One region of the Exiguobacterium sp. PvP048 genome, then DNA from elsewhere that is predicted to be linked to it. Evidence: predicted binding sites of a transcription regulator. Region 1 holds the regulator's gene; each other region holds the start of a gene.
What was found. The regulator Rex, encoded in region 1, represses fermentation and respiration genes when NADH is low (regulators of the CRP and FNR family bind a similar motif). The targets are predictions, from matches to a motif close to TTGTGAAATATTTCACAA.
Positions count from the first base shown of each region.

Region 1 (7,721 bases):
ATCGATCAGACGGACGAATCCTTCGACAAAGTAGCCGTTTTCGAAGATGGTTTCAAGCGGTACACCGTTTGCCCAATCGACTGTATCTTTTAAATCAACCGTAACGTTGACTTTTGTCGTGCTCTTCGCGTTAATCGCGACTGAACTTGCTTTCTTCGAGCCGACCGTGAAGGAAATCGGGAACGTGCCTTTATTGGCATCGACCGCATCAACTGTTCCTTTTTTAAAGATACCGTTCGCTTCCAGGAAATTTTGACCTTGGACGGCGAGATCCGATTGGACCGTTCCAGCCAGTTTGTACGTCAGTTTTTCATTGCTGTAGTTCTTCAAGTCGAGCGTAAAGCTGAACTTGTCGCCGACTTGTTTCAAGGCGGCTTTTCCTTCGCCCGATTTTGTTTCCGTTACGACGACCGGTGTTTTCATCGCCGCACGCAAGTCCATCAGACCCGCTCCTTCACGACGCGGAGAGTAATAGTTACCGGTTTTTGCTTCCGCATTGTATTTTCCTTTATCGAGTTGCGGACGAGACGTGTTCATCAAAATGGTCTTCGCGAGTTTAACACGTGTCGCCCCGCTGACTTTAAAGTCCTTATCGATCCGTTGCATGACGAGTGCTGTTCCGCCGGCAACGTGTGGTGCTGCCATCGAAGTCCCGCTCATGACGCCATATTCGTTGGCGTTGAGAGTGGAGTAGATTTTTCCGCCCGGTGCCGTGATTTCCGGTTTAAAATCAAGGTTCGGTGTCACACCCCATGATGTGAAATCAGACATTTCTCCGGCGACCGGGTTTGGTGTCGAGACCGCTTTCCCGTCAAACGTAACTGTCAACGCTTTACCTGCTTTTGCTTTCGCTTCGAGCTCGTTTCCGTCGGCAATGCTTAACGAGACGAGTGGAATCGTCGGTTTATTGAGCGCCATGCTGACGTAATCGCCGTGTTCGACACGACCGCGAACGATGACGCCGGCTGCTCCTTGTTTTTCAGCTTCCGCTTGAATCATCGCGTAGTTAAAGTTACCGTTTCGGACGACGAAGACGACTTTATCTTTGACGTCTTTGTCCGCATAGTTGGATTCACTGCCGTCACCAACATACACGACATCCATCTTCTCTTTATCAAAAACAGCAATCGGATTCGGTGAATCTTGTTTTTGGTAGGCCAAGTAACCGGCATCCTGTCCGTCAACCGTTAATGCCATACCTTCGAGTGTCAGCTGTGTGTTTTCAACAGACGCGACTTGCAGCGATTCGCTGATTAGTCCCGGCGAACCGACGACACCGACATCCGGATTCGATGCATATGGATTTCCGGCACCGCTTCCGGCAAATGCCGAGTTTCCGGCCGAAATCGCACATAAAATCCCGTTGTTCATCGCATTAACGATCGCTTTTTGTTCCGGATCATCTTTTTGGACGAACGAGGCCGTTGAACCAAGACTCATGTTGATGACATCTGCGCCGAGCGCAATCGCATCATCGATCGCTTTGATGTAGATATCACTGAATGTCGACGGCATCCCCGGATCATTGCCGAATACTTTCATCGCAAGCAGTTGTGTCTCCGGTGCCACCCCTTTGATCCCGCCGTTCGTTTCATCGCCGTTGGCACCAACCGTACCGGCAACGTGCATTCCGTGCATCGAAGCACCTGGTCCGAGGTCACGGATTTCACTGTCATGATCGGCATAGTTATAACCGTACGGGACTTTTTCCGTAAAGTAGTTTCCTTTTAATCCCTTTGAAGCTTTGAAGCCTTCGACTTTTGACGACGTCAAATCAACTTTTGTCTCCGGACTGAGGACCATGTCCTTGTGCGTCGGATCGATTCCCGTATCGATGACGGCAACGATGGTGCCTTCCCCTTTATAGCCATAGTCCTGCCATGTTTCTTTTGCATTGACCATGTCTTTACTGTGCAACATGTTTGGTGTCGCGCCTTTTTCGACTTCCGGACGCGCATACTCATGTGCGATATGTACGGCCTTGATGCCGCTTAACTTTTTCAACTCTTTGATTTCACCGTATTTAACTTCACCGCTGAACCCGTTCAGGACGGTCGTGAAGCTTTCTTTATAGGAAACAGCAATGTCTTTTTGGGCAATTGCTGCTTTGACTTCTTTTTGTTTATTGACGATTTGATTCTTGAGAATGATTTTTTCCGTATTGCTCAACGTGCTGTAACGTTTATTTTGTGCCTGCGCATGTTCAATCGCGGCTTTTTGATCGAGTTCGACGACAATCCGTACTTTTTCGTTTTGGCTGTATGACTTTTCCTGACCCGCTTTTTTCAGTGAGAGTGCTTGTGGCTTTTGTACATCCACTTTTTGTGATGACACGTGTCCCTCAGCATGAACTAGGCTGGAAGATGTCATGAGGGCTGCCGCCATAAGAGCAATCTTCTTTTTCTTCATTCTTTTTCCTCTTTTCCAAAAATGTAATGTGGCACAAAACATATTAAACGAAAATTCTGTATTTTTAGTTTAATCAACTTTTGCTTAATATACAATTTAAATTTGGAGTATTTTAAAAATAATTGTTGGTTTATGGTATATCAATCAGTTAACATCCTTCATTTACCTTTTTATCAAAAGAGACCGTTTTTCTGAAGACACAAAAAAAACCTTGGTTTCCCAAGGTTTCGGCAGGTAAAGCAATATGGAGACTATCGGGCTCGAACCGACGACCTTTTGGCTGCCAGCCAAACGCTCTCCCAGCTGAGCTAAGCCCCCGTGTGTTTCTATAATGAGTATACCCATTGCTGTTCATTTTTTCAATATAAAATTAGACCGCTTACAAAAAAATCTCCCTCACCTTACCGGCAAAGGAGAATCTTCCGTTATTTGTTCAGCTCACGCATCATATCCGCCTGTCGTTCGAGTTCAGCTTCCTGCTCGAGAATCAGGACTTTTTTATAGGTCCGTGCTGAAATCAGGATACTGATTTCATATAAAACGAACAACGGAACAGAAATCATCAAATGCGACGTAATGTCGGGCGGTGAGATCAACGCCGCAATCACGAACAACGCAAAATACGCATACTTCCGATTCTTCCGCATGAAGAACGGCGTCACGAGTCCGAGCCGTGTCAAAAACATCGTCACGACCGGCAACTGGAACAACAGACCAAACGGAATCGTCAACCGGATCAGAAAGCTGAAATAATTCTCGACTCCGATGACCTGTTCGATTCCGAGCTCTTGTCCGAGTTCTGTCGATACTTCGAGTAAAAACGGCAACAGCCAAAAATAAGAAAATGAAACACCCGCAAGGAATAAGAAAAACGTCACGGGAATATACGTCAACGTCGCTTTTTGTTCTTGGTCGTGCAGACCGGGACGGATGAATGCCCAAAGCTGATACATCCAAAACGGGGATGCCAAGACGATTGCGATGATGAACGCAAGATTCAGATATAACATCAGTGGATCAACAACGTTAAACGCATTCAGCCCAATTCCGAGTTCCTTTAAGTCGGCCTGTAAGAAACGGACGAGCGGCCGGACGAGCGGAAAGGCTGCGATAAACATGACCACTACAATGATGAGCGACCAGACGATCCGCTTACGCAGTTCATCTAAGTGCGATGTCACACTCTGTTCTTGATCGATCGCCATGATTCACTCACTTCTCTTTCGTTTCGTCCTTTTTGTCTTTATCATCATCCATGATGCCGTGTGTCGCACTCTTGAACTCTTTTAACGTCTGTCCGGCAGCGCGGCCGAGTTCCGGTAATTTCTTCGGTCCGAAGATGATGAGGGCGACGACACCGATCAAGGCGATGCTTCCTGGTCCAATGAATCCGACCGTTAACGGAATAAGGTTTTCCATTATGATTTCACTCCTTCAGCTGATTGCGAATAATGCTTCATGAAATAGACGAGCGACTGCAGCTCGATTGACAGATCGATGTGATGCACCCGAACGTGGGCCGGTACATTCAACCGGGCCGGTGTAAAGTTCAAAATGCCGGTCACACCATACTCAACTAACTCATCTGCCACTGACTGGGCGAACTGAGACGGTACCGTCAAGATGGCGACATCGACATGGTTCGCTTGGATTTGTTCTTTCATATCCGAGACGTGATAAATTGGAACGTCCTGCGTCGTTGTTCCGACCTTGTCCTCATCGGCGTCAAACGCGATGACGATACGAGTACTATTATTCTTTAAAAAGTTATAATTTGCAAACGCTGTTCCGAGATGTCCGACCCCGATTAAGGCGACATTCGTGACCTCGTCTTGGTTGAGTGTCTTTCGGAAAAATGTTAACAAATGTTGAACATTATAACCGTACCCTTTTTTCCCTAACGCCCCAAAGTAGGAAAAGTCACGACGGATCGTCGCGGAGTCGACTTTGACCGCTTCGCTGAGCTCTGCTGACGAGACACGCAACTTGCCGGAGTTATAAAGACTCTGGATAAAACGATAATATAACGGCAGCCGTTTCGCCGTTGCTTGTGGTATTTTTGTGTCTGGCCCATTCATACTGCAGTTCCCCCTTCGGCCACGTTCTGACGTGGCACCCAAATCAATGCAAAGAATTCTACTCCCCTTGATTGTAAACCACTTCACATAGAGTAACAAATATTATATTCGGCAGGATTTTTCGTGATAGACTAAAGGGTGGAAGGATGGATGGATATGATTCTCTTACAAGTAAACCAACTCTCAAAATCATTCGGCGTCGAGCCGATTTTAGACAATATTAAACTCGAAGTACAGGAACGGGACCGGATTGCCCTCGTCGGACGAAATGGTGCCGGAAAATCGACACTTTTAAAAATCATCGCCGGGGAGCTGTCACATGATTCCGGGGAAATCATGAAGAGCAAGGAAGTCCGGATCGGTTATCTCGCGCAGGACAGCGGACTCGAGTCGAACGAATCAATTTGGAACGAGATGCTGACCGTCTTTGAGCATCTGCAGGATCAGGAACGGGCACTTCGCCGGATGGAAATTGAAATGGGCATGGAACACATTTTAAATGATCCGGCCGCTTATGACCGTCTCCTTAAAACGTACGACCAGGCACAACACGACTTCTCGGAAGCCGGCGGCTATCAGTTCGAAGCCAATATCCGCTCCGTCTTACACGGGATGCGCTTTTATCCGGACGATTATTCCCGACGGATTCAGACGCTTTCCGGTGGACAGCGGACCCGGCTCGCCCTCGCGAAGATGTTGCTGCAGGCACCGGAACTGCTGATTCTCGATGAGCCGACCAACCACTTGGACATCGATACACTGTCCTGGCTTGAAAGTTACTTGTCCGGTTACCGCGGCGCTGTCCTGATCGTTTCCCATGACCGGTATTTCCTCGATCAAGTCGTCAACGTCGTCTATGAATTGTCCCGGAACGTCTCCCGGAAGTTTACCGGTAATTATACGAAGTATCTCGAACAAAAAGCGGCGCTCTACGAACAGGAAATGAAACAGTTCGAACAGCAACAGGAAGATATCGCGAAGATGCAGGATTTCATCCAGCGCAACATCGCCCGGGCAACGACAACAAAACGGGCGCAAAGCGTCCGCAAACGTCTTGAAAAGGTCGACCGGATCGACCGGCCGGACGGTGACGAACGTAGTACGGTTCTGTCATTCCCGATTGAAAAGCAGAGCGGCAATGATGTGCTGCAGGTCAACCAACTCGCAGTCGGCTATGAAGAAGCCGTCTCGAAAAACATCACGTTCCGTCTGCAACGCGCGGAATCACTGGCGCTCGTCGGACCAAACGGAATCGGCAAGTCGACACTACTGAAAGTGCTCGTCGGCCGTCTGAAACCGTTATTCGGAGACTACCGGTTCGGAACCGGTGTCTCAATCGGTTACTACGATCAGGAGCAGGCGGAACTGAATGACCGCAACCGGGTCATCGATGAAATTTGGAATGAATGGCCGTTGATGCGCGAACAGGAAGTCCGGTCTGTGCTTGGTCAGTTCCTCTTCAGCGGAGACGACGTCTTTAAGCTCGTCCATGAATTATCCGGCGGAGAACGCGGACGCCTGGCGCTCGCAAAACTGAAGTTACGCAAAACGAATCTGCTGGTCCTCGATGAGCCGACGAACCACTTGGATCTTGATTCGAAGATGGTCCTCGAGAATGCCCTCGTCGACTACGAAGGGACTCTGCTGTTCGTTTCCCACGACCGCTACTTCATTGACCGCGTCGCGACGCGTGTCATTGAAATGAGTTCAGACGGTGTGACCGATTACCTCGGTGACTACTCGTATTACATGGAGAAAAAAGCCGAGAAAGAAGAAATCGCCCGTCTTGAAGCGGAAGAAGCGAAAGCAATCAAAGTCGCGTCGACGAAGACGATTGACAAGGAAGCCCAAAAAGAAGCACGTAAGAAGAAACAGCAACTTGAACAGCTCGAGCAAGAGATCGAACGGTTGGAGAACCGGTCGGTTGAAATCGAACAGCTGTTGTGTGAACCGGAAGTCTTTAATGATATTCCGAAAGCGACCGCCCTGTCGGCAGAACGTGATCAGATCGACGTCGATTTGCTTGAGCTGATGGAACAGTGGGAGTCGTTCCACTGATGCGATCGAAAAGTTATCTGATCAATCTGATCCAAGGATTATTGTCCGGTGTCCTTTATTTCGTTCCGATGTATGCGGACTATGTCTCGGCTTTCATTCGTCCGGATGCGTTTAATGCCGTGTACCCGTTGTTCATCCTGATTTCCTGCATGATCGGACTTGTCATCCAAACGTGGAGCGGACTGTTCATCAGTTTATTGTCCGGTCTGATTTGTACGTTGTTGACGATTCAGTCGTTCGTCGAACTGAATGATCCAATGATCATCATGTATTACGGTGCTGTCTCACCACTGGTCGCCTTTTTGATCAGCTGTGTCGGAATCTGGGCACTTGCCGTCCTGTTTTATTTGCTCGACGGTTTTCAGTACAGCAAACGCCATAAAGTGGAGTAAGTCACAAAAAAGACGAGAGAAGCAGATAGCGCATCTGCTTTCCTCGTCTTTTTTTGCGTGATATTCGCTGCCGTTTATTTTGTCGGACGGGCAATCGTAAATATTTCACCGATTTTCGCGTAGTCATTGCCGGCAAGACGGGCAATCGCGTTTAATCCGTCTGCATCAATCCGGAAGGACTCTTCAAGTTCATCGGTGACATGATAGCGGATGACTTCGCCAATCAATAAATCGGCTGTTTCAAGTTCGATGTGTTGCGTCAGCTTCAGCTCAAACCGGATTTTTGCTTCTGCGACCGCGGGAACATTGATCAAATCACTGTCAATCAGTGTCAGATTCGTCCGCTCCAGTTCACTTTCGCCGTAGGCAAGCGGTGCTGCCGTCTCGTTGACCGCTTCGACAATCTCTTCACTGACAATATGGATGACATATTCTTTCGTTAACAAGATATTTTTAGCCGTATCCTTCTCCCCTTGATCCGTCTTTTGAACGGCAATCAACAGTTGAGGCGGATGACTTGAGGCGACGGTAAAGAACGAAAACGGGGCAGCATTGATTGTTCCATCCGCTCCTTTTGTCGTGACGAAAGCAATCGGTCGCGGGATGATACTCCCGATCAACAATTTATAGTTTTCTTTTGGACTGAGTGACCGCGCATCAAACTTCATTGTTATAACCTCTTTCTCTGTTTACCCGAGCATGGCTGCGAGTGAATAGTCTCCAGCACCAATCAAGGCGACGCCAAGAGCGATGACGATCAGTGCCATGTTGTATTCGTACCCGT
Region 1 covers NZ_JBEPSU010000009.1:60,620-68,340, forward strand. The annotation lists gene ABIC15_RS13625 (S8 family serine peptidase) at 1-2,409, opposite strand, end outside; tRNA gene ABIC15_RS13630 (tRNA-Ala) at 2,655-2,727, opposite strand; gene tatC (twin-arginine translocase subunit TatC) at 2,835-3,614, opposite strand; gene ABIC15_RS13640 (twin-arginine translocase TatA/TatE family subunit) at 3,622-3,828, opposite strand; gene ABIC15_RS13645 (redox-sensing transcriptional repressor Rex) at 3,828-4,487, opposite strand; gene ABIC15_RS13650 (ABC-F family ATP-binding cassette domain-containing protein) at 4,644-6,545, shown strand; gene ABIC15_RS13655 (hypothetical protein) at 6,545-6,937, shown strand; gene ABIC15_RS13660 (flavin reductase family protein) at 7,012-7,605, opposite strand; gene ABIC15_RS13665 (DoxX family protein) at 7,627-7,721, opposite strand, start outside.

Region 2 (7,721 bases), on a different contig from region 1:
AACTGACCCAAATCTGATCTTTTTCATCGATGTGGACATTTTGAATCCCATCATCGAGACAATAGCTGTCGAGCAGATGCCCGGCTGGATTATAGATAAAGGCGTTCGGCAACCAGGAGCCGTCGATATCATCGTCGCAACGGGAAGCGACGAGCAGAATCCGTCCGTCGGAAAACGAGTCGACATAACTGAAATCCGTTTCGGCCTGAGCGACGATCGTCGTGGTCCGCCACTGGTCATGCAGACGGTGGACGTGCAGTACATCCCGGTGTCGCTTTGAATCGTAAATTTCTTCAATCATCATGATTTGTCCTGAAATCGTCAGTCCTGTAGCAACATGTTTTCCGGTAACTTGAGACGCTGTCACGCGGTCGAGGTGGATTTTTAATGTGTTGGAAGTATCCAAGATAAGTCGCTCCTTTTTTAAAAACAGTCTGCCGCGGGGACAGACTGCAAAATTTGAATTAGGTTGTACGTTGACGCTTTTTCAGGAAGACATAGACGAGAATCATGACGACAGCAGCAATCAGGACACCATTCGTATAAGGTGCGGCTACTTCCTTGATGGAGCGCCAATTTGTTCCGAGCGTTTCACCGAGGTAGAGGAAAAGAATCGACCAGGGAATGATGGCGAGGATCGTATAAAGTGAAAATTTTGTCTGGTCCATTTTGGCAAGACCGGCAGGAATCGAAATTGCATGGCGGACAACCGGGATGAAACGGGCTCCGAAGATGACGCCTTGTCCGTATTTCAGGAACCAGCGTTCTGCGAGATCGAGATGGTGCTCCGTGATCAACAGGTACTTTCCGTATTTTAAGATCAATGGCCGACCACCGTAACGGGCGAACCAGTATAAAAAGAGTTGCGAGAGCAAACCGCCGATGACGGCAGCGACGACGGCAAGCGGCCAACCGATCGTTCCTTGGGAAATCATGAATCCGCCATACGATAAGACGATTTCACTTGGAATGATTTCAATCATTAATCCTAAAGCGATTCCGAAATACCCTAAGTCAGCAAGATATAATAAAACGTTATTTACAACTTGAGATAACACATATAACACTCCTTCAGCTTCACTTCATTCCTTTATATTAGAGAAGAAAGTCGGAAAATGGAAGAAAAAATCTTTAATCTGGTGAAACAAATATGTAGCAAGCATGTTTATTCGAAGGTGGGAAACGGGAAGGTGGGAAACGGTTAATGAAGTAAAAATTCTTTAAAAAAGAACCAACACCGGTCAAGGCATTGGTTCCTGAATACATCCTTCTTATAACACCATCGCCGCAATCGTTCCGAAAACGAGTAACGGCAGGTTGTAGTGCAAAAACGTCGGAATGACCGTTTCCCGCATGTGATCGTGTTGTCCGTCGGCATTCAGTCCGCTGGTCGGACCGAGTGTCGAGTCGGATGCCGGGCTTCCGGCGTCACCAAGAGCACCGGCCGTTCCGATGATGGCAATCGTCGCCTCCAGGCTGAATCCGTACTGAACACAGAGCGGAACGAAAATCGCAGCGATGACCGGAACGGTCGAGAAGCTTGAACCGATCCCCATTGTGACGAGCAATCCGATCAACAGCATGACGAAAGCGGCAACGAGTTGCGAATCACCCATCAAGGCTTTGGAGTTCTCAACGAGCGGATCAATGTCACCGGTTTTCCGGAGGACGTTTGAAAAGCCGTTCGCTGAAATCATGACGAATCCGATGAACGACATCATCCGCATCCCGCGCGTGATGACATCTTCGGCTTCGCTGAAGCGGACGAGACGGAGAAGAAGGAACAGGACAAGACCTGTCGTTGCGGCGAAAATCATCGACTCGGTCGTCAACTGGACAGCCAGTGTCGCCAGGACAACGAGTCCGCTTAAGAACAATTTCGTTTTCGTGATGACCGGAATCTCATAATCGTCCGGCGCGATGTTGCGCATTTCGTACTCACGCGGTTTCCGGTAGACGTACAGACCGATCAACAGACCGACGAGCATCCCGAGTGCCGGAATCGCCATCGCCTGAATGACGGACGCACCCGCTGTATCCATCCCGTTTTTCGAGATGTTCGGCAGGAGAATCTGGTTCAAGTAGATGTCTCCGAAACCGACCGGCAGGAACATGTACGGCGTAACAAGACCAAATGTCATGACGATCGCGATCAAGCGCCGGTCAATCTTCATTTCATTAAAGAGACCGAGTAGCGGCGGAATGATGATCGGGATGAAGGCGATGTGAATCGGCAAGACGTTTTGCGAGCTGATCGCGAGCAACAGAATCGCAAAGACGATAAAGCCTTTTAACTTCTTGACCGACGCGGCGTCAGCCGATCCTTTTGACCGTTTGATCAAAGCGTGTGCCAAGGCATCCGGAAGTCCGGTTTTCGACAAGGCGACGGCAAACGCTCCGAGCAGGGCATAACTGAGGGCGATTTCTGCACCGGCTCCGAGTCCTTCCGCGAATGTCGCAATCGTTTTGTTGATTCCGAGACCACCGATCAATCCACCGGCGACGGCACTGAGCACCATCGCGAGGACGATATGGACACGGAAGATGGCTAAAATAAATAATAGAGCAACGGCAATAATGACGGCATTAAACATGAACTAAAACCACACTTTCTTTTGGTATCACTGTACTATACTAAAGTATCATACAGACCGTTCTTTTGACTGTCAAGAAAAAAACATGAAAAAGGTATGACCGGCGTCAAGCGGAGACCGGTCATACCTTTCTTCTTCATTAAGACGTGATTCAGCAATCGACTTGGTCGAGTTTACCCGTTCCCGGATCGATGACGAGTCCGTGAACTTCTGTACCCGGCGGCAACAACGGATGATTTTTAATTAATCCGACCGAGTGGCTGACATTTTCCTCGACCGATGTGAAGCCGCGTAACCATTGCTTCAAGTCGACGCCGGAAGCGTCGAGCGTGTGCAAGACCTGTTCATTGATGCCGCGGTCCTGCATTTCGGAAATCATCTTCGCCGGATCGATCGTGCTCATGCCGCAGTCATGATGTCCGATGACAATGACTTCTTCCGCTCCGAGAGCATAGAGGGCGACGAGAATCGACCGCATGACGGATCCGAATGGATGGGACAGGACGGCCCCGGCATTTTTGATGATTTTCGCATCACCGTTTTTGAGACCAAGTGCGTGGGGAAGGAGCTCCGTCAAACGCGCATCCATACAGGTCAGAATCACAACCTTCTTATCCGGGAACTTATCCGAGATGAATGGTTCGTATTGTTTCTCTTCGACGAACTGTTGATTAAACGCAAGCATTTGATTAACGACTGACATGAAACTTCCTCCTTTAAGACAAATGAATGATGGAACTATTCCTAGCGTACACGATGAACGATTGGTCAGACAAGCAGATTCATCGATTGCTGTGACAGTTATCACAGCGAGTGCTTGAAAAGACGGACCGTTATGTCAGAACAGGTCATTTCGATGAAAACGCTCTCATTCATGTGAAATAGTTCACAGGATAGTCATGCACAAATGAAACAAAAGGCGGTATGATTGATTTGTGAAGGAAAGCACAAACTATTTAAAATCAGCTTGGCATTCCTAACATCTAATAGGGAATTGCAGACTCAGATTCGTTCCAAAATAGGGAGGAAACCTAACATGGCTGTCAAAGAAAAAATCAAATCAGAAGTCACACCTGTCGAACAAGCAATCAATCAAATCGTCTCGAAAGGCCAAACGGCACTTCAAGAATTGTTGACATTTGATCAAACGAAAATTGATACGATCGTCCGCGACATGGCGCTCGCCGGTCTCGAACGGCACGTCGAACTTGCCCGTCTTGCGGTCGAAGAGACAGGTCGTGGTGTCTTTGAAGATAAAATGATCAAAAACATGTTTGCGACAGAGTACATCTACAACAGTCTCCGCAACGAAAAAACGGTCGGGATTTTGGAAGAGGATGTCCAAAACGGTCTGACGTATATCGCAGAGCCGGTCGGTGTCGTCTGTGGTGTCACACCGGTGACGAATCCGACATCAACCACGATGTTCAAAGCATTGATTGCGATTAAAACACGGAACCCGATCATCTTCGCGTTCCACCCATCGGCTCAAAACTGTTCCCTCGAAGCAGCGAAAACATTACGGGATGCGGCCGTCAAAGCCGGTGCACCGAAAGAGTGTATCCAGTGGGTCGAACAACCGTCCCTTGAAGCAACAAAAGTTTTGATGAACCACACGGACATCGCGATGGTCCTTGCAACAGGCGGAGCAGGCATGGTCAAATCCGCTTACTCGACCGGAAAACCGGCGCTTGGTGTCGGACCGGGTAACGTACCGTGTTACATCGAAAAAACAGCCAAAATCAAACGTGCCGTCAGTGATTTGGTTCTCTCAAAAACATTTGATAACGGAATGATTTGTGCGTCCGAGCAAGCAGTCATCGTCGATCAAGAGATTTATGCCGAAGTCCGGGCCGAAATGGAAGCCCTCGGTTGCTACTTCTGTACACCGGATGAGAAAAAACGCCTCGAAGCACTTGTCATCAAAACCGATACATGTGCCGTCAATGCGGACATCGTCGGGAAACCTGCGACCTGGATCGCCGAGCAAGCCGGTATCGATGTTCCAGGCAACACGGTCATGCTTGTCGCAGAACTCGAGAAAGTCGGAGCGGAAGAACCGTTGTCACATGAAAAATTAAGTCCGGTTCTTGGTGCATACAGTGTCGCTTCGACAAATGATGCCTTCCATGTCGCAGAACGGATGCTTGAAATCGGCGGACTTGGTCATACGGCCGTCATTCATACGACGGATGATGAGTTGATGACAGCGTTTGGTCTCCGGATGAAAGCCTGCCGGATTCTCGTCAACAGTCCGTCAGCACACGGCGGAATCGGCGATCTCTACAACGAATTGACACCATCGCTGACACTCGGTTGCGGATCATACGGGAAAAACTCGGTTTCTGAAAACGTTACGGCGAAACATCTACTCAATGTCAAGAAGGTGGCGAGACGACGCGTGAACATGCAATGGTTCAAAGTACCAGAAAAGATTTTCTTTGAAAAAAATTCGGTTCAATACTTGAAATCGATTCAAAATGTCTCACGGGCGTTAATCGTCACTGATCAATCAATGGTTGAGTTCGGTTATGCCGACAAAGTCATCCGTAACTTGCCGGCCGGCGTCAGCTACCGGATCTTTGACCAAGTCGAACCAGATCCATCCGTGACGACCGTTCAAGTCGGTGCCCAAGCAATGCGTGATTTTAAACCGGACTTGATTATCGCCCTAGGTGGCGGATCGGCGATGGATGCTGCGAAAGGCATGTGGTTATTCTATGAGCAACCAAACGAAACATTCTCGAACCTGCGTCAAAAATTCATGGATATCCGCAAACGGGCCTATAAGTTCCCGGAACTCGGGAACAAAGCGAAGTTTGTCGCCATTCCGACAACTTCCGGTACGGGATCAGAAGTCACACCGTTCACCGTCATCACCGATAAAGAGAAAAACGTCAAGTATCCGATTGCTGACTATGCGTTGACACCAGACGTTGCAATCGTTGATCCGGAGTTCGTCATGACGGTACCGGCTTCGATCACGGCGGATACCGGAATGGACGTCTTGACCCACGCAACAGAAGCTTTCGTCTCTGTCCTTGCGAACGACTACACGGATGGACTGGCGTTAAAAGCAATCAAGATGATCTTTGAGTACTTGCCACGTGCTTACGATAACGGTTCAGACGCCGAAGCACGCGAAAAAGTCCACAATGCGTCAACGATGGCCGGAATGGCGTTTGCGAATGCCTTCCTCGGCATCAACCACTCAATCGCTCACAAAATCGGTGGGGAGTTCCACACACCACACGGTCGGACAAATGCGATTCTGATGCCGCACGTCATCCGTTACAATGCAACAAAACCAACGAAACTGGCTGCTTTCCCGAAATACGAGTCGTTTATCGCGGATGAACGGTATGCGGAAATCGCCCGTTACCTCGGTCTACCGGCAGCAACGACAGAACAAGGCGTCGAGTCGTTTATTCAAGCCGTCAGTGAGCTCGGACAACGCCTCAACATCAAGATGTCGTTTAAAGCCCAAGGCATCAACAAAGCCGACTTTGAAGCGAAGCTCGATAAGATGGCCGTCGATGCATTTGAAGATCAATGTACAACCGCCAATCCGAAAATGCCGCTTGTGACGGAACTTCGTCAAATCATGGAACTTGCCTACGAAGGTATCTAATAGAGAGAAAAATATCATGGCAATAAAAAAGAGCCTTGCTTCCGGTCAACGGAGGCAAGGCTTTCGTCTGTTCTGAATCATAAAGGGAAACGGATGTATTTTTGATTCAGACGGATTCCTGTAGTTGTTCATTTCAACTCTTTTCAACTCTTTTCAACAATCTTTTTTGATTGCGTCAAGCTCAATCTATATCTAAATCCATTGTTAGATCAATCCACCGCTCTTCAATTAACGGACAAAGCACTTCGTAATCTTTTAGCGCTGTTAACGTCTCGAGTACCTGTTGAACGGCGACTTGTTGCTCTTGATCGTCTACGGGCTCAAGGCGAAGCGCTTTTGACAAACTATAGGCGAGCCATTCGAGCTTACCAGCGTAACCGGCAGACAAAGCCGGTTCAATTGGAAAATGGAGTTTTGCACCTGTTGAAACATATTCCTTTGCAAAAGCCTCGAAATGCAGATCGTGTAGTTGATTATTCTCGTCGAGCGACCAATAGAGAGCCGTTTCCACAAAATCGTGCATCGGATGAATGTAGCCAGCTGATTCCCAGTCGAACAGCACCGGTAGACCGGACTTCCATAAAACGTTTTTTGCATCCAAGTCACGGTGACTGAGGACAACAGTTCCTGTCAATTGTTCCATGGCGACAGAGGAAACGTCGGCCCAACGTTTAATTTGTCTCAGGTTCGTCGTGACAGGATCTAATGCTGTCAGTCCTTGCAACCGGATGTGTTCTACAAACTCGTCCCACGATACGCCGGATTCTGATGATTCGGGCGGTTGTTGAATCTGCAATGAGGACAGGTCGGCGGAGTGAATATGCGCCAACTGTTTACCGATCTTTGCGGCGTGGTCCGCTGTAATTTGATGCGTCGTCAACATGACGGCGTCGACCCAGCGAAAGACGAGATAGTAGTGTGTCTCAATATGTTGCAGGGCGGAACCGTGAAACGAAAGGGCAGGGAGAGCAGAGCTTCGTGCTGTAAAGCCGTGGCAATCCGTTCCGAATCGATGAAGTTTTGCCGGGCCTTCGGTCGGGAGAGGATGGATGGATTTAGTAACTTAATCGCATACGTTCCGCTCGTAGTTTGAAGCTGGAACATTTGGTGCAAAAGACCACCGGACAGTGCAGTCGGCTCCGTTAAAATTAGACCGAGTTCCAGTTGAATGCTGATTTTTTCAAATAATGTCGTATGCTTTTCTGTTAATGACACGTCATTCCTCCTCGTGGAATTGAAATCTCTCTTCCATCCATAATTGGTTATAATTAAAGTATAGCGTACAGAAATGACCAATCGTCGTAAAAATAAGACGACTGGCGTTTCTGAATGAGACAGAACAGGAATAATCAAACAAAGGAAAAGGAGGGATTGGCGATGGAACAACGACAAGAGCGGAGCAACAGGCGTTTCTCGATTTTGGATTTCGTACTAGGGATCGGGTTCGGTCTGATTTTCTTTGCCGTCTTATATGGTCTGATGACACTTGTGACCGG
Region 2 covers NZ_JBEPSU010000002.1:533,396-541,116, forward strand. The annotation lists gene ABIC15_RS07185 (hypothetical protein) at 1-406, opposite strand, end outside; gene uptA (undecaprenyl phosphate transporter UptA) at 465-1,058, opposite strand; gene ABIC15_RS07195 (Na+/H+ antiporter family protein) at 1,272-2,594, opposite strand; gene ABIC15_RS07200 (beta-class carbonic anhydrase) at 2,746-3,297, opposite strand; gene adhE (bifunctional acetaldehyde-CoA/alcohol dehydrogenase) at 3,631-6,225, shown strand; gene ABIC15_RS07210 (phosphotransferase) at 6,407-7,162, opposite strand; gene ABIC15_RS07215 (hypothetical protein) at 7,102-7,440, opposite strand; gene ABIC15_RS07220 (hypothetical protein) at 7,603-7,721, shown strand, end outside.
Region 2: a site for Rex is predicted at 3,469-3,486, ahead of adhE (bifunctional acetaldehyde-CoA/alcohol dehydrogenase). Genes of this name have one in related genera too.

Region 3 (7,721 bases), on a different contig from region 1:
GGCTGAGGAAAAAGAAAAGTGGAAGAAGATTCACAAACAGGCACAGGCACGGACGAAATTAAAATATCAAAAGCGATGATGGAATGTAGTAATGAAACGAACGACGCCTTTCTGATAAATCAGAGAGGCGTCGTTCGTTTCATTGAATCAGCTGTTAATCAAAATAAATTGTTCCCGTCAAATCATCAAGACGCTTTAAATCGTGTTGAATGGCTTGAATGTCACTGGGCTGCTGTTCCCGCAATGGTTTCGTACCGACCGGATGAACGCTCGCATCCCCATCTAAAGTAATAGTCCGGTTCGAAAGACGATCATTAAAATAACGATCATGCGAAACAAATAACAGTTCACCCGGAAAGACGTCAAGGGCGGCTTCAATTTGTTCACGGGTCGTCAAATCAAGATAGTTGGTCGGTTCATCCAAAATCAACAAACGGGCACCGGAAAAGTAAAGTCGTAAGAAAGCAATCCGGCATCGCTCTCCCATGCTGGCTTCAGCAATCGGTTTATACACCTGATCCCGGCGAAACAGAAAACACGCAAGCAGCGTCCGGGCATCGGTTTCGGAAATCGTCGTCTCCTGCAGTAACGCATCGAGCAGGGAACCGGAAACCGGTAAATTGGAAAGAGCCTGTGAAAAGTAGCCGACTGTCAGCGCGGGATGGCGCGTGATTGTTCCTTCCATCGGATCGAGCTCCCCTTGAATCAGCCGGAGCAGGGTCGTCTTGCCGGATCCGTTCCGGCCGATGACAGCAATCCGGTCGCCTTGTTGCATGGAAAAGGTCAGTTTTTTAAATAACGTCCGACCGTCATACGAAAAAGCGACTTTGTCTAACATAAACAGTTGTTTGGCGGCAAAGGATGCTGCTTCGAATGCCACATGAACGGAGGCTGGATGTTCCGGTTTGGCGACCCGGTGATCGATTGTCTGTTCGAGTTGTTTTTCTTTTGCCTTAAATTTCTTGGCTTGTTTCGCTGCTTTTTTCTTGGCGTAAGGATCCCGTTCGCTGGCGTGAGCAACAGCCTGTTGATGCCAGTTTTGATACTGGGTGATCATCCGTTTGAGTTCCTTCCGTGTTTTTTCCTGCTTTTCATACTCGCGTTCCTGGGTCAGGCGTTCCTGTTCTTTTTGCTGACGATATGCTTGATAATTACCTTTGTAGCGTGTCGCTTGATGCGGTGTCAGTTCGATGACAGCATCGGCTGTTGCATCGATGAAAGCCCGCTCATGCGAGACATACAAAATAGTGATCGCTGTCTGATTGATCCAGTTGATCAACCAATCAAGCGTCTCCGAATCCAAATGATTGGTCGGTTCATCGAGCAGAATGAAATCGGGTTGCTTGACCAACAGACAGGCCAGCTGAATCCGGGTCTGTTCACCGCCGCTGAGTGTGTCAAACGAATGAAGCCAGACATGTTCAGGTAACTGGACTTCTTTTAAAGCCCTTGCCGCATCCGCCTCAAGAGAAAACGCATCGAGATCGAGTGCCGTTTGGTAGATTTCAAGTGAAGAGGCATGCAGCGCCGCTTCCCGCGCCTGATACCGGAGTCGGTCGGCTTGTTTGACGAGCCGGATGGCAGGTGCACTTGAGGTGAGATGCTGGGCGACGTGACCGATCGTCGTGTAGCCGCGGAAGATGTTTCCCTCCATCGGTTGAAGCTGCTTTAAAATCAGCTGAAAGAGTGTCGTTTTACCGACACCATTGGCACCGACCAAAGCAACATGTTCACCGGGGCGGATCGAAAATGAAATGTGTTGAAACAACGTCTGTTCGGGAAGGTCAAAGCGTAGATCATGAATGGATAAGATTTCAGCAGGCATAGGTTCAGCTCCTTTGAGGTTCATTTCAAATTGTGATGAAATGAAAACACACCATCCGAAAGCGAGCGGATGGTGTGCAGGAGTGCAAATCAAAGAAGGTATATCCCGTATGACGGAAATACCGAAAATGAGCAGACTCGTAGCGTCAGTCATCCGCAACTCATTGCGAAAGTGATGAATTCTTTCATCATTAGACAGTAGCGAGTGAATGCTTCATTTCGGTATTGTACCTCCTGTTCATAGACTATGTGTTCAGTGTAGCAACTTGTCGTCAGCAAGACAAGTAAGAATCGAGCAGGGTTTGTGCAGCTGCAGCTTCTTCCGGACTCGGCGGCAGAACATCCGCCAATGGATAGTCGAGACCGAGTGCTTCCCATTTGTAGACGCCAAGCTGATGATAAGGCAGGACTTCGACCCGTTCGACATTCCCGAGTGTCCGGATGAATTCGCCGGTCTGTCGAAGGAACGTCTCCGTCATCGTCAAACCGGGCACGAGGACGTGACGGATCCAGACGGGAATGTTCCGCTCCGCCAATCGTTTGGCGAAGGCAAGGGTATTGGCATTACTCCGTCCCGTCAAAATCCGGCAGGTGGCGTCATCGATATGCTTAATGTCGAGTAATACGAGATCCGTATAATCGAGAATCCGGTCAATATTTTTCGGGACGACCGAGCCGGCTGTATCGATGACGGTATGCAATCCTTTTTGCTTGGCTTCCCGGAGTGCGGCTTCAAGGAACTCCGGCTGGGCGAGGGGTTCGCCACCGGAAAACGTGATACCGCCGCCTGTTGCGTCAAAGAAGGAGCGGTAACTTTCCGCTTCTTCAATGATTTCCGTTGCCGAGACGGAACGACCGCATCCGAATTCCCACGTATCCGCATTATGGCAGTATTGGCAACGTAAAGGACAGCCTTGTGTGAAGACGATAAAGCGAATGCCGGGTCCGTCGACCGTACCGCAGGATTCAACAGAATGAATCGTTCCGTGTGTCATGGTTATTCCGTCCTTTCTGTTCCGTTAAAGTGCACCGTGGAATGTCCGGTTGATGACGTCGATTTGTTGTTCGCGGGTCAATTTGATGAAGTTGACGGCGTAACCGGAAACCCGGATGGTCAACTGGGGATAAAGTTCCGGATGTTCCATCGCGTCAAGCAACGTTTCCCGGTCAAAGACGTTGACGTTTAAGTGATGTCCTTTTGAAGTAGTTCCGCCCATATAGCCGTCGAGCAGTCCGACAGTGTTGCGGATTCGTGTCGGTTCGTCTTTCCCGAGGGCTTTCGGGACAATCGAGAACGTATAAGAGATGCCGTCGAGTGCATGTTCATATGGTAATTTGCCGACGGATGTCAACGCGGCGACAGCCCCTTTCGTATCGCGCCCGTGCATCGGATTAGCGCCTGGTGCGAACGGTTCACCGGCCCGTCGTCCGTCCGGTGTGTTACCGGTTTTTTTGCCGTAGACGACGTTCGAAGTAATCGTCAGGACAGATTGAGTCGGTAAAGCATCACGATACGTCGGATGTTTCCGGATTTTTTCCATGAACAGTTTGACGAGATCAACGGCCATCTGATCGACTCGTTCATCGTTATTGCCGAATTTCGGGAAGTCGCCCTCGATTTTAAAATCAACCGCAATTCCGTCCGCATCGCGGATCGGGGAGACGGTAGCGTAACGGATCGCGGACAGGCTGTCAGCGACGACAGACAGACCGGCAATACCGCAAGCCATCGTCCGTAAGATTTCCGGATCGTGTAATGCCATTTCGAGACGTTCGTAACTGTATTTATCATGCATGAAGTGAATAACATTCAGTGTATTGACATAAAGTTCCGCCAACCAGTCGAGCTGGCGGTCGTAAGCAGCCATGACCGTCTCATAATCCAGGACGTCATCGAGAATCAAGTCGGTCTTTGGAGCGACCTGTATTTTGAGTTTTTCATCCATACCGCCGTTTAACGTGTAGAGTAATGCTTTTGCGAGGTTCGCCCGTGCGCCGAAAAATTGCATCTGTTTCCCGATTTTCATGGCGGAAACACAACACGCGATGCCGTAATCATCGCCATAAACCGGCAGCATCAAATCATCGTTCTCGTACTGAATCGAACTGGAGAGAATCGACATCTTGGCACAGAATTCTTTAAATCCGCGCGGCAGTTTTGTCGACCAAAGCACCGTCAGATTCGGTTCGGGAGCCGGACCGAGATTGACGAGTGTCTGCAGGAAGCGGAACGAACTTTTGGTGACGTTGGAGCGGCCGTCTTCACTCATTCCGCCGATCGATTCCGTGACCCAGGTCGGATCGCCGGAGAATAGATCATTATAATCCGGTGTCCGGAGGAATTTGACGATGCGCAGTTTCATGACAAAATGATCGACGAGTTCCTGTGCCGTTTGTTCCGTCAAACGACCGGTCTGTAAATCCCGTTCAATGTAGATGTCAAGGAATGTCGAGACGCGGCCGAGTGACATCGCGGCGCCGTTTTGCTCTTTAATGGCAGCGAGATAAGCCAGATACACCCACTGGAACGCTTCCTGGGCGGTTTCGGCCGGACGGGATAAATCACAGTCATACCGTTGTCCGAGTTCGGTCAGTTCCTGCAGCGCCCGGATTTGTTCGTTCATCTCTTCGCGGTCGCGAATCATCGATTCCGATAAGAAGCCGCCACGGTCCTGTAAATCCTGTTTTCGCTGTGCAATCAGGAAGGAGGTACCGTACAGGGCAACCCGTCGGTAGTCACCGATGATCCGCCCGCGTCCATATGCATCGGGAAGACCGGTGATGATCCCGGCTTTACGGGCGGCACGCATTTCAGGAGTATAGGCATCAAATACACCTTGATTATGTGTTTTCCGGTATTCACTGAACGTTTTGGTGACGAGCGGGTCCGCTTGAAAACCATAAGCTTCTAAGGCATCATTGACCATCCGGATGCCGCCGTTCGGGTGAATCGACCGTTTGAACGGTTCGTCGGTTTGCAGACCGACGATTTGTTCGAGCTCGCGGTTGAGATACCCCGGACCGTGTGACAGAATCGTTGAAGGTGTCGAGGCATCGACGGCATAGACCCCGCCGCGTAAACGTTCTTCACTTGTTAAATTCATGATTTGTTGCCACAGTGTTTCCGTAGCAACGGTAGGACCGGCGAGAAACTGATCGTCTCCCCGGTACTCTGTCCGGTTGCGGCGAATGAAATCAGCCACGTCAATCTGATTGTTCCACGCGCCTGTTTCGAATTGTTGCCATGCTGGCGTTTTTTCAAGTAACATCATGAACACTCCTTTGGTTGTAAGGTGAACAGTGCAAGATACATCCCTTATGTGAATAGTGTAACAAACATAAAGCGGGAAGAGTTTTACATCCCGGTGAAAGCGTAAGAGACTTCAAAAACGTTGGTATAGAAGGAATTATTCAAATGTGTACCAGTAGTCGGAAGAGGGTCGAAAAACAGGAAAACGTCGAAATTCAGCCGTTTTTTCAAATCTGTATCACTATTTTCATCCTGTTCTGAACAAGACAGTTGGAATCGTGATAAAAGTCACACCGGGTTATCTTGTATTTTTATGACGTATCGTTGACAATGAAAAAGGGAATATAGACCGTGGAGGTGCATAAAATGGATTTTTCAATGTTGGAAGACCGTGCCGATTACAGAGCAGGTGATTGGGTGACGTTAAAGGTATCAACTGAAGGAACGCCGCGAACGGGTATGATTACGGAGTTTGAGGAAGACGGCTTTTGGATTCGTTTTGAAGATGACTTTGATTTTGAAGACTTCATCGGATACAACGAAAAATACTTGGCGAAGCTGATCCGCCGTCCGAGTGATGTCCGGTCCGATTATCCGGTACTCCGTCAGTTTCCGAAACTGGCGGATGAACTGCAAGACCGGGTCATTCAAGGGTTCGATATTTTGACGGAAGAAATAAAGAGTGACCAGGAAGTGGTCTATCACATCCGGCTCATCGACGCAGGGAATGAATATACACAAACGTTACGTGGTCTGCGTGACGAAACGACCGATCAATTTGAATATGTCACAGAATGATGCAGAAGAGAGTAGGAGAATACACGTTATGGACTTTATGAAACCTTTTATTACGGAAGCATGGGAACGCGCCCGCTTCGAAAAAATGATGCCGGTTCAAGAACAGGCAATCCCATTATTACGCGAACGAAAAGATGTGTTGGTCGAAGCACCGACCGGAACCGGGAAAACATTGGCCTATGTCATCCCGGCACTGGAATTGATTGATGAAAATGAACCGCATATCCAAGTCGTGATCACCGCACCGACACGTGAACTGGTCATGCAGATTCATCAGGTCATTCAACTGTTTTCGCAAGGAAGCGGCATTAAATCCGGTGCCTTCATCGGCGGTGTCGAACTCAAACGCCAACACGAACGATTGAAGAAAAAACCGCAAATCATCGTCGGAACACCGGGCCGCCTCGTCGAACTGATTGATTCTAAAAAAATGAAGATGCATAAAGTGAAACTGATTGTTTTGGATGAAGCCGATCAAATTTATGAGAGCGGAATGAGTGCTTCGGCCACACGGATTGCCAACAGTGCATTGCGTGATCGTCAGCTGGCATTCATCTCGGCGACGTTGCCGGAACGAACGGCTGAATGGGGTAAAACGTTATTTGCGAACGAGCCGGAACGGATTAAAGTAGAACGTGTCATGAGTACGCAAGTGAAGTTCGGTTATATCGAGATGTCACGCCGCCTCAAACCGGAATACTTGCGCCGCCTGGCCAACATGCAGGGAGCGAAAGTGTTGACGTTCATCAACAACCGTTCATTCCTCGGACCGTTAAACGGTGAATTGAGTAAGTTCTCCTTAAAGTACCGTATTCTTGACGCCGAAAAAGGAAAACGCGAACGGATGGAGACGCTTCGTTCATATAAACGCGGAGAGTTCCCGTTACTTGTCACGACGGGGCTTGCCGCCCGTGGCCTCGACATCGAAGCGGTCACGCATGTCGTTCATTATGATTTACCCGAATCCTTCGATGATTTCGTTCACCGTTCAGGACGGACAGGGCGCGGGAACGCATCCGGTATGGTCCTTGCTCTTGTGACGGATCACGATTTGAAACACCTGAAGACATTGACTAAACAAATGGGTGTGGAACTAGAAGAAATGGAGATTTACCGTGGGGAAGTGATTCCGAAACGGGAAGAAACTGAACCAAAAACCATTAAACGCCCGGCGAACCCACACCGGAAAGGACCGACACGATGAAAAGCGAGCGAAAGATCATTCCTTTTCCAACGACCGTATCGGAAGCGGAGATGAATACGGCACTAAAAAAGATGTACCAGGAAGCCGCAACGGCCAGAAGTACGGATTGGGTCGCGTTCATCGAAGAGATTGCAACGGAAGGACGATGGTATTTAAAGGACGCTGAACTGTTCCGTGATCTATTCGTTGATTGGGCCATTTTCTATGAAACGGACGAACAAGGCAAAACACCGCACGGTCGTTTTTTAGAACAGGTCAAGGAAGACATGTCACCGAGTTTATACCGTGCTTTAAGAGGGTTGGCGGATCCGGTGCCTTCTCTGTTTCTTGTTGAGGAAGACCGGGTCGTCGACATCATGTCAAAGCAGACCTATCAGACCGATTTAGGAGAAATTGAAGTCGAACCGGGGGATTTACTGGTCGGTAAACTTCTTTATATCTCGGGGAAATGGCGTTTTGCAATTGCTTACATGAAAGTCGCCAAAGCATTAGTGCCGGAAGTCCGGATTCTTTTGGCGGATTTCGTGGATGAGGTAGGAGAAGATGCCTTGTTACGCCAATATCCTGAATTCTGTGCCGAGTTAATTGATTTATTGCTCGATATCGAAGAAGGAAACATCGCCCCACGCCCGGAATGACAAAAAA
Region 3 covers NZ_JBEPSU010000004.1:23,234-30,954, reverse strand. The annotation lists gene rsgA (ribosome small subunit-dependent GTPase A) at 1-79, shown strand, start outside; gene abc-f (ribosomal protection-like ABC-F family protein) at 155-1,825, opposite strand; gene pflA (pyruvate formate-lyase-activating protein) at 2,097-2,819, opposite strand; gene pflB (formate C-acetyltransferase) at 2,844-5,093, opposite strand; gene ABIC15_RS09525 (hypothetical protein) at 5,441-5,872, shown strand; gene ABIC15_RS09520 (DEAD/DEAH box helicase) at 5,901-7,076, shown strand; gene ABIC15_RS09515 (hypothetical protein) at 7,073-7,714, shown strand.
Region 3: a site for Rex is predicted at 5,143-5,160, ahead of pflB (formate C-acetyltransferase). Genes of this name have one in related genera too.